Regions from separate parts of the Microbulbifer weihaiensis genome, predicted to be linked through region 2. Evidence: predicted binding sites of a transcription regulator. Region 2 holds the regulator's gene; the other holds the start of a gene.
The links. Region 2 encodes LexA, which represses DNA repair genes until DNA is damaged. Its sites were predicted from a motif close to ACTGTNTNTANANACAGT; they were not measured.

Region 1 (4,527 bases), on a different contig from region 2:
GGCTGAAGTCGCCAGCGGACAGGCGCCCGCGCAGGCTGGCGAAGTCTTCGCGGGTCTGCCGGCTGCTGCTGGCGACCACCCGCCAGTCTTCATCCTGGTAAGCGTAAGCCAGAATACGCAGCCAGTGCGCCTCATCCCCGGTGGCCGGGGTAAAAATGAACAGCAGATATTCGCGCCCACCGTCGCCATCCAGATCCTGCGCCAGCCACAGGCACTGGCGGCGCGACTCGCCGCAATCATTGCCCTGACGGCGATAGTCGAAGGCGTCAGGTAACCGTTGACCCTCCGGCAGTACCGGGATGGCGTGCAGCTTGCGCGCGTCGGCGGCGGACTGCAGTGGGTTCTCCCGCAGTTTCCAGTCAATTTTGCCGGCGGCGAGCAGTTCCCCGACATAGGCGGCCAGTTTGGGATCCTGCTGCACCGCTGGCAGGCTCTGTAGGTCCTGCAATGCCGCCAGTCCTGGGCGGCCCAGTTGCTGGCGCAGGAAAAAGAAATCGAACTCCGCTGGCGCTACTCGCGATGAGGCCAGGCGCGCGGCCTGGTGGTGGGCACTGATCTGCCAGAAATTCAGCAGCGGTGTCTGGGTCAGCAGGCAGATTGCCAGCACCCAGAATGCCAGGCCGGTATTGATCTGGCGCAGGTTCCCGGACCAGAGGCTGTGCCGGCGCACGATCGCCAGGCTGTAGGCCAGCGCGAGCAGCGCGAGAGTCAGAGCCACCACCAGTGCCCACAGCCGCTCCGGGGTCCAGCCGTACTGCTGCACCCGAAGCGCCAGGCCGTACACGGCAAACGCGCAATAAAAAGGCGTCAAGGCGACTGCCAGCAGCAACAGGCGGTTGACCCACTTGGGGTAGCGGGCAAACGGGAAATCGTCCTGGATCACCCCGTTGGTGAAAAACAGCAGTGCGGCCACCAGCCATAACAGCAGAGCGCTGCCGCGGCCAGTATCCCAGATGGGCTGCAGCCCGGTGAAGGGCAGTGTCGCCAGAAATGCCAGCGTGAGCACGGCGAGCAGTGGCAGCAGCGCCATCAGCATGGTGCGCAGCAGTCGTTTCAGGGTGAGCACGAAACTTTGCTGGGCGCGGAACAGGATGGCGCCGCACCCGGCCACCAGCCAGGTCACCGGATAGATGAACCAGTCCTGCCTGAACCACTCGTGGAACAAATCTATCCCAACCAGGCGGAACAGCCCCTGCCACAGCAGCAAAATGAGCCAGAAGATGCCGGTAAAGGCCAGCGTGAGCGCCGCGGTCAGGGCGTTATCCCAGGAGTAGTGGAACAGTGCCGGGTAATCCGGGCGCTGCAGCGCGCGGTTACCGGTGGCGCTGGCACGCAACAGGAATGCGAGGATGAAGGTGGCGATGACGATGGCAATGGCATAGGCCACAGGCGGGCCGCAGTGAACCGTTTCCGCAGGTGTGCACTGATAGCCGCGGTAGATTGCCAGCAGGGCCAGGACGCCGGCGTAGCCGGCGATTACCCAGCGGGCGCTGTGGGCAACACGCGGGGCTGTGATCGCAATGACGAGGGGGGGTATTGCGATGGCGAGGGTGTAGCAGAGGTACTGCCAGACTGGCGACCAGCTTTCCACTGCATCAAAGAACTTGAGACCGTAGAGGGCCAGCCCCTGGATCAGTGCGCTGATGAGGATCACGCGCTTGTTGGCGTGCGTCAGGTTGCCAGGCTCCCCTGCGGACTCCGGCGCTTCGGCGGTCTGGATGCTTCCCTGCATTCCTGCGTCTCTTGTTTAGTGCTTCTCTTCCCGCAGGTTGTACAGCCCCTGTTTCAGCTTGAGCAGGTGTTCCTGCAACTTGGGCCCCTTGCGCTGGGCCACGCCGATGGCCAGCACGTCGATCACCACCAGGTGTGCGATGCGTGAGGACAGTGGGGTGTAGAGTTCGATGTCTTCCTCGACGTCCACTTCCAGCGGAATGGTCGCCTTGCGGGTAACCGGGGATCCACTCGGGCCGAGGCCGATCACGGTGGCGCCCTGCTGCTTGGCCATTTCCATTGAGCGCAGCAGCGAGGAGGTGCGGCCGCTCTGGGAGATCGCCACAACGACGTCACCGGGCTCCATGCTCATGGCCGACATGCTCTGCATGTGGTGGTCGGAGTGGGCGGCGGCGGCCAGCTGCAGGCGGAAGAATTTGTGCTTGGCGTCGGCGGCGACGGCACCGGAGGCGCCGAAGCCGAAGAATTCCACCCGCTTGGCGGCGGCGATGGCGGTCACGGCGGCCTCGAGGGCGCGGTTGTCGATCTTGTCGCGCACGTTCAGCAGGGTATCGACTGTGGAGTCGAACACCTTGCGCTTGTATTCGGCGATGGTGTCGGTGTCGGTGACCGCGATCTGGCCGAAGCTGGGGCTTGAGGCCAGCTGCTGGGCGAGATTGAGCTTGAATTCCTGGAACCCGGAGCAGCCCACGGCGCGGCAGAAGCGCACCACAGTGGGTTCGCTGACCTGGGCTTCGGTTGCCAGGTCGACGATACGCATATGAATGATTTCGTCGGGATTGGCGAGGATATATTCAGCGACCTTGCGCTCTGATTTGCGCATGGAACTCAATTGTTCGCTGATCTTCTGCGTGACTTCCGCTGGCTTCACGACATTACCTTACTCTGGTTCAAGCCGTGCAGTTTAGCGGCACAGGCGGGTGCTGGCGAGCACTGCGGGTATCGTAGAAGCCTGCATGCTGGCGAATCGCTGAGCACATACCAGAATTGGTGGCGGGTCTGCTGCCGGGTGCGCCTTCGCCGGACACGCCGTAAACCCATCCCTGGGGGCTCGGCTGCGGCCGTCCTGGCCGCAGACGGTCCGGCGAAGGCGCACCCGGCAGCAGTCCCTTCGCAGCCAGTAGTTGTGGATATAAATCCTGTTCATATAAACAGGTATCCAGCCGTGGCTCTGATACAATCCCCGCCCATGGACGTATCACTACTTTTAGACCCCCTGAACGACGCCCAGCGCGAGGCCGTGGCCGCGCCCCCGGGTAACCAACTGGTTCTGGCCGGCGCCGGCTCGGGCAAGACCCGTGTGCTGGTGCACCGCATCGCCTGGCTGATGCAGGTCGAGGGCGCCTCGCCCTACTCCATCATGGCCGTGACCTTCACCAACAAGGCCGCGCGCGAAATGCGCGGGCGCATCGAAGAATTGCTGGGGATGAACACCTTCGGCATGTGGGTGGGAACCTTCCACGGCCTTGCCCACCGCCTGCTGCGCGCCCACTGGCAGGAAGCGAAACTGCCGCAGAACTTCCAGATCCTCGACAGCGACGACCAGCTGCGCCTGATCAAGCGGGTGCAGAACGAGCTGGGGCTGGACGAGAAGAAGTGGCCGCCGCGGGAAAGCCAGTGGTGGATCGGTGCGCAGAAAGACGAAGGGCTGCGCCCGCAGTACATTCAGCTCACCGGCGATCCGTGGCTGCAGACCATGGTGACGATCTACAGCGCGTATGAGGCAGCCTGCCAGCGCGCGGGCGTGGTGGATTTCGGCGAGCTGCTGCTGCGCGCGCACGAACTGCTGCGCGACAACGACGGCATCCTTGCCCACTATCGCCGCCGCTTCCCGTATATCCTGGTGGATGAGTTCCAGGACACCAATACCATACAGTACGCCTGGCTTCGCCTGCTGGCAGGCAACGAGTGCCGGATCACTGCGGTGGGCGATGACGACCAGTCTATCTACGGCTGGCGCGGCGCCAAGATCGAAAACATCCAGCACTTCGAGCAGGACCTGCACGAGGTGCAGATGGTGCGCCTGGAGCAGAACTACCGCTCCACCAGCACCATCCTGAAGGCGGCCAATGCGGTGATCGCCAACAACAGCGACCGCCTCGGCAAGGAACTGTGGACCGAGGGCGACGAGGGCGAGCCGATCGCGCTCTACTCCGCCTACAACGAGCAGGACGAAGCGCGCTTTATCGTCGAGCGCATCCAGGACTGGGTGCGCGATGGCAACCGCCGCGACAGCGTGGCCATCCTCTACCGCTCCAACGCCCAGTCGCGGGTGCTGGAAGAAGGCCTGCTGCGGGAACAGGTGCCCTACCGCATCTACGGTGGCCAGCGCTTCTACGAGCGCATGGAAATCAAGAACGCGCTTTCGTACATGCGCCTGATTACCAATCGCCACGACGACACCTCCTTCGAGCGGGTGGTGAACACCCCGACCCGCGGCATCGGCGCGCGCACCGTGGAGCTGGTGCGTGAATTCGCGCGCGAGCACGGCAGTTCCATGTGGTCGGCGGCCGAGAAAATGCTGCAGCAGAAAGTGCTCGCGGCCCGCGCCGGCAATGCCCTGGCCAGCTTCCTCAGTCTGGTGGACGCACTGGACGAAGAGAGTGTCGACAAGACCCTCGATCATATTGCCGAGCTGGCGATCGAGAAGACCGGCCTGGTGGATTTCCACAGCAAGGAAAAAGGCGAGAAAGGCCAGACCCGGGTGGAGAACCTACAGGAACTGGTGAGCGCGTGCCGCGCCTTCGACGGTGTGCCCCAGGCCACCGACGCCGAGGGTGAAGTGGTGGACGAAGA
Region 2 (4,527 bases):
GCCTGCAAGAATACGCGCAAGCTTCTCAAGAACGGGCAGCCTGCACCACCGAAGATGGATCCGGTGCCGATGCCGGAGCTCGCCTGCGAAAAAGTGGATGACACGTATATTCTGCGAGACGGCGCATCCGGTCTGTTCCTGGCCGCCAGTCAGTTCCCGAAGAACCGTGAAACCCGCGCGCCGCTGGTCAAGGAGTTGCTGCCGCACAAGGACGAGATTGATCCCAAGTACAGCTTCCTGTTCTCCGCGCCGGTGGAAGACGACGAGGGTCGGGACACGGTGGTGCGCTTTAGCCGCAAAACCCAGGAGCAGTACGTGCAGTCTGAAGAAGACGGCAAAGCAACGGGCTGGAAGGCGTTTTACACCGCCGGGAAGTGGCAGGTAGAGGCGCCGGCCAAGAAGAAGCCGGCGGCCAAGAAAAAGGCCGCAGCGAAAAAGGCACCCGCAAAGAAGCGTCCGACCGGTAGCAAAAGTTGATGAGTAACCCCTATACCGGCAGCGTGGCTTCTGCGCTGCGGAAAGGCCAGCTGTTGCTTGAAGTGGTATCCGGTGGGGCGCGTGCGGATGCGCCCCCCCTTGCGGAAACGGCACTGCTTGAAGGGGCTCTGCTTCACCTGTGGCGGGCCTACCGGGCGTTCCTCGGCGAGCAGGCCCACCAGCTGGGGCTGGGCGCTGAGCCGGAAAGTGCCCGAGCGCTGAAGAAGTTGGCCGAGGCACGGCAGAAAACCAGTGCGGAAATCGATGAACTGGTCGGGTTGGAAGAAAACCCGGACAGCTGGTTATATGGGATGGCTTGGGCGTGGAAGGGGCTCTGGCGGCTTTCCGCCCAGAACCCGTTGGCAGATGTCGGTAAAGCCGGTGGCGCTGCAGCGGCCTCCCTGATTCCTCTGGCGCAGCTGGATGAGCCGCGGGTAGATACCCTGGGTGCTCAAAAATTAACCTTTTGGTGCCGTTCGCTTAGCGAGCTGATTGCTCGCCAGCGTGCCCAGGGGCAGGAGTGGTAGCGGGGTAATCGTGGGCAGCTGTGTTACACTGCGCGCAAATCCCGCTGTAACTGGAGAAGTGAATGTCCTCTGAGACCTTTGAAATCATCGAGTTGTCCAATGGCGATGTGGCGCTGCGCCGTGCCGGCCACAAGGAAGACCCGCTGGTACGCATTCATTTCTCAGAGGAGAGCCTGCACTTCCTGCGCGAGCACAAGGTCGCCATCGCCCGCGCGATGCTCGAGGCCGGTATCGAAGCCGTTCAGGATTTGAATGAGCTGGAGCCTGAGCCCTTTGAAGAAGAGGACGTGGATCTCACCGAACACACGATCCACTGAATTCTGCGACCATTGGCGGCAGCTTGCTGCCGCACATAAAAAAACAGGGCCCATCGGGCCCTGTTTTTTTATGCATGACTGCCAGGTGGGGTAGGTCGGATCAGTCCGCGTGTTGGCGGATAACCCCAACAGCCAGCCCTTCGATGGCAAAATTCTTGTCGCGCATATCCACCTGGATAACATCAAACTCCGCATTCTCAGGCAGCAGCTGAACCGTCGCCTGGTTGCCGCGGCGGCGGAAGCGCTTCACGGTAACCTCGTCATCAATTCGGGCAACAACAATCTGACCATTGCGGATGTTGTCAGTGCGCTGCACTGCGAGTAAATCCCCGTCCAGAATGCCCGCGTCTTTCATGCTCATCCCGTGCACTCGCAGCAGGTAGTCTGCTGGCGGGTGAAAGAATTCCGCAGGTATCTCACAGTACTCTTCGATGTTCTCTTCCGCGAGTATTGGATTGCCCGCGGCTACGCGCCCAACCACTGGCAGCCCAGTATGGTGATCCGGGATTCGAATACCCCGGGATGCTCCGGCCACCATTTCGATTGCGCCTTTTCTTGCAAGGGCCTTCAGGTGTTCTTCCGCAGCATTGGGTGAGCGAAAACCCAGCTCCTGGGCGATTTCGGCCCGGGTTGGTGGGTAGCCTGTTTCATCCAGATAGGACTTGATCAGATCCAGAACCTGAGCCTGGCGAGCAGTGAGATTTGTCATGGGCATTCCTGTTGTCTGTATTTTTATACAGTTGCTGTGATTATATACAGATTTAGGGGTAGCGCAATCTTTCACGGTGGGCGCTAAAAGGGCTGCTAAACTTGGGGTGTCGCTGAAAACTTTTTGCTGCCTGATGCAGCGCGAATTGAATGGAGGTAACGAAAAGACAGGAACCAGTACCGCCGGAAAATATCCCGTGTCCGCTCAGATGTCGTGGGTGTACAGCACTGCGTGCTAAGTGCCTTCGGCGCATTTTCCCGGGACCGGCTCGGTAAATTAAACCGCGTTGTTTGAATAAGGAGAAGGCATATGCTGGATGCAAAAATGCCGGAGGCGTGGCGAGTGCTGCGTATTCAATCGGAACTTGTCGATGGCATTGAGCGCTTGATCAGCCTCAAGGGGGCAGTCACCGTTTTTGGCAGTGCACGGTTCCCGGAAGATAGTCCCGAGTACCAACAGGCCGTGCGTCTTGGCGAGCTGCTGTCCAGTGAGGGTATTCCGGTGATAACCGGCGGTGGCCCCGGTTTGATGGAAGCGTGTAATCGAGGTGCATTTCCGGAATCGGGCTCTTCCATTGGCCTGAATATCGAATTGCCCTTCGAGCAATATCCCAATGCCTACCTAGATATCAGTTTGCACTTTCGCTATTTCTTCGTCCGAAAATTCATGTTCGTAAAGCACGCTGTGGGCTTTATCGCGCTGCCCGGTGGTTACGGCACAATGGACGAGTTGTTTGAAGCGCTGACACTCGTGCAGACAAAGAAAGTCTTTCGGTTTCCGATTGTGCTGGTGGGCAAGCGCTATTGGGCAGGCCTGGTGGACTGGCTGATGAACACGGTACTTGAACGGCAGTGTATCGATGCCTCGGATCTCAATCTTTTTCGGCTGGTTGATACGGTCGATGAAGCAGCGGAAATCATTATCGAATATATTCGAGAGCGCAATGAAACGCCCTGATGCAGCCTAATGTTGCGCGCACGTCAGGGTGAGGTGAGCGTGAGCGCATTCCAATCCGTTGCCAGTTGGCTGTGATCAGTAACCTTCATCAGTGCCGGAAAAGCTATCCCCCTCCAGCCGGTCAACGGCATTCTGTGCCGGCGAAAGCACCGGGCTTCGGTAACCCCCGTCTTCCGCATCCTGCATTTCCTCCGCTAAACGCCCGTAACCGGCATTGGCGTCCTCAGGAGGAGCAGCGCCTATCACTGGCAGTTGAGGCCAGCTGTCAAACTCGATTTCGTCGACGGTGCCGTCGAGATACTGTATTTCGATGCTGTGACCCTGATAGTCCACCGCGACCACCTCAAAAAGGTCGCCGGTATCAAAGTTCTCGAACCAGCTACCGATTTCCGGGGCAATTCTGGCCATGCGCATGCCCTCCTGTTGCGAAATTTTTGATCTCTCGTAGGCAATCTAGTGTTGTTGTCGGCAGCCCGGTAGTTCAATGGATCCGCTTTGCGGCAGGCGCAGGATGGCGCGCAGGCCGCGGGATTGCGGGGTATGGGGTAGCTGCCTGATGCGAGGTTGTTCCATTTGCCGCCGACTGTGCTAGTCTCGTGTGTTAAACAAGCGTTTAAATTAATGGTTTGAATTGGCATGAGTCAGCCAGATACAGTCGGTCGCATTCTGGACGCCGCAGAGGTGCTGTTCGCCGAACGCGGATTTACCGAGACGTCGTTACGCACGATCACCAGCACCGCCGGGGTAAACCTGGCAGCGGTGAACTATCACTTTGGTTCGAAAAAAGAACTTATTCAGGCGGTGTTTGAGCGCTTTCTTACACCTTTTACGGAGCATCTGGACCGAGAACTCAGCCGGCGTGCGAGCCAGGATGGCGAGTTACAGGTAGATGACCTGCTACAGAGCCTGTACAGCGTGGCGCTGGCCGGGCTGGCAAACGAGGGCAGGGATCCAAAGCGGTTTATGCGTCTGCTAGGTCTCGCCTATACCCAGTCGCAGGGGCATATGCGTCGATTCATCGTGTTGCGCTACGGATCCACATACCGCCGTTTTGCCGGGCTGCTAAGGGAGGCGCTGCCTGGGATCGACCCGGTTACTTTCTACTGGCGGCTTTATTTCATGCTGGGCGCCACAATCTTTTCGCTTTCGAGCTTTGACGCCATCGAGGCTATCCTGAGAGAGGATTTCGGAGCCGAAAGCAGCCTCGAAGAGACTCTCGCCCGTTTGGCTCCTGCTGCGACCGCGTTGTTGACCGGGCCGCAATAATCTCCAGTGTGCGGCCGTCACAAGATCTGTCGCGTATTCCATATATCATCGCAGGGCGAGCTACGGGAGTAGCTTGCCTTTGTGTTATTTCCAGGAGGTATACACATGTCGGCCCAGATCGGACCAGTGATGATCGACGTCGAAGGGCTGGTGCTCTCTGATGAGGATCGCGAACTTCTGCAACACCCTTTGGTCGGTGGACTGATTTTTTTCGCACGCAACTATCGCGACCGCGCCCAGCTTGAAGCCTTGGTTGGTGAGATCCGGGCGGTGC

Region 1: uvrD (DNA helicase II) is a predicted target of LexA. The motif match lies at 2,870-2,887, and genes of this name have one in related genera.

The regions. Positions count from the first base shown of each region.
Region 1 is NZ_JBLWFL010000007.1:187,756-192,282, forward strand. Features, by position in the region: gene ACNKU7_RS11035 (DUF4153 domain-containing protein) at 1-1,732, opposite strand, end outside; gene hexR (transcriptional regulator HexR) at 1,748-2,602, opposite strand; gene uvrD (DNA helicase II) at 2,921-4,527, shown strand, end outside.
Region 2 is NZ_JBLWFL010000006.1:82,574-87,100, forward strand. Features, by position in the region: gene topA (type I DNA topoisomerase) at 1-477, shown strand, start outside; gene ACNKU7_RS08555 (DUF6586 family protein) at 477-1,004, shown strand; gene ACNKU7_RS08560 (hypothetical protein) at 1,067-1,321, shown strand; gene lexA (transcriptional repressor LexA) at 1,422-2,030, opposite strand; gene ACNKU7_RS08570 (LOG family protein) at 2,340-2,987, shown strand; gene ACNKU7_RS08575 (DUF6763 family protein) at 3,063-3,395, opposite strand; gene ACNKU7_RS08580 (TetR/AcrR family transcriptional regulator) at 3,624-4,253, shown strand; gene nagZ (beta-N-acetylhexosaminidase) at 4,359-4,527, shown strand, end outside.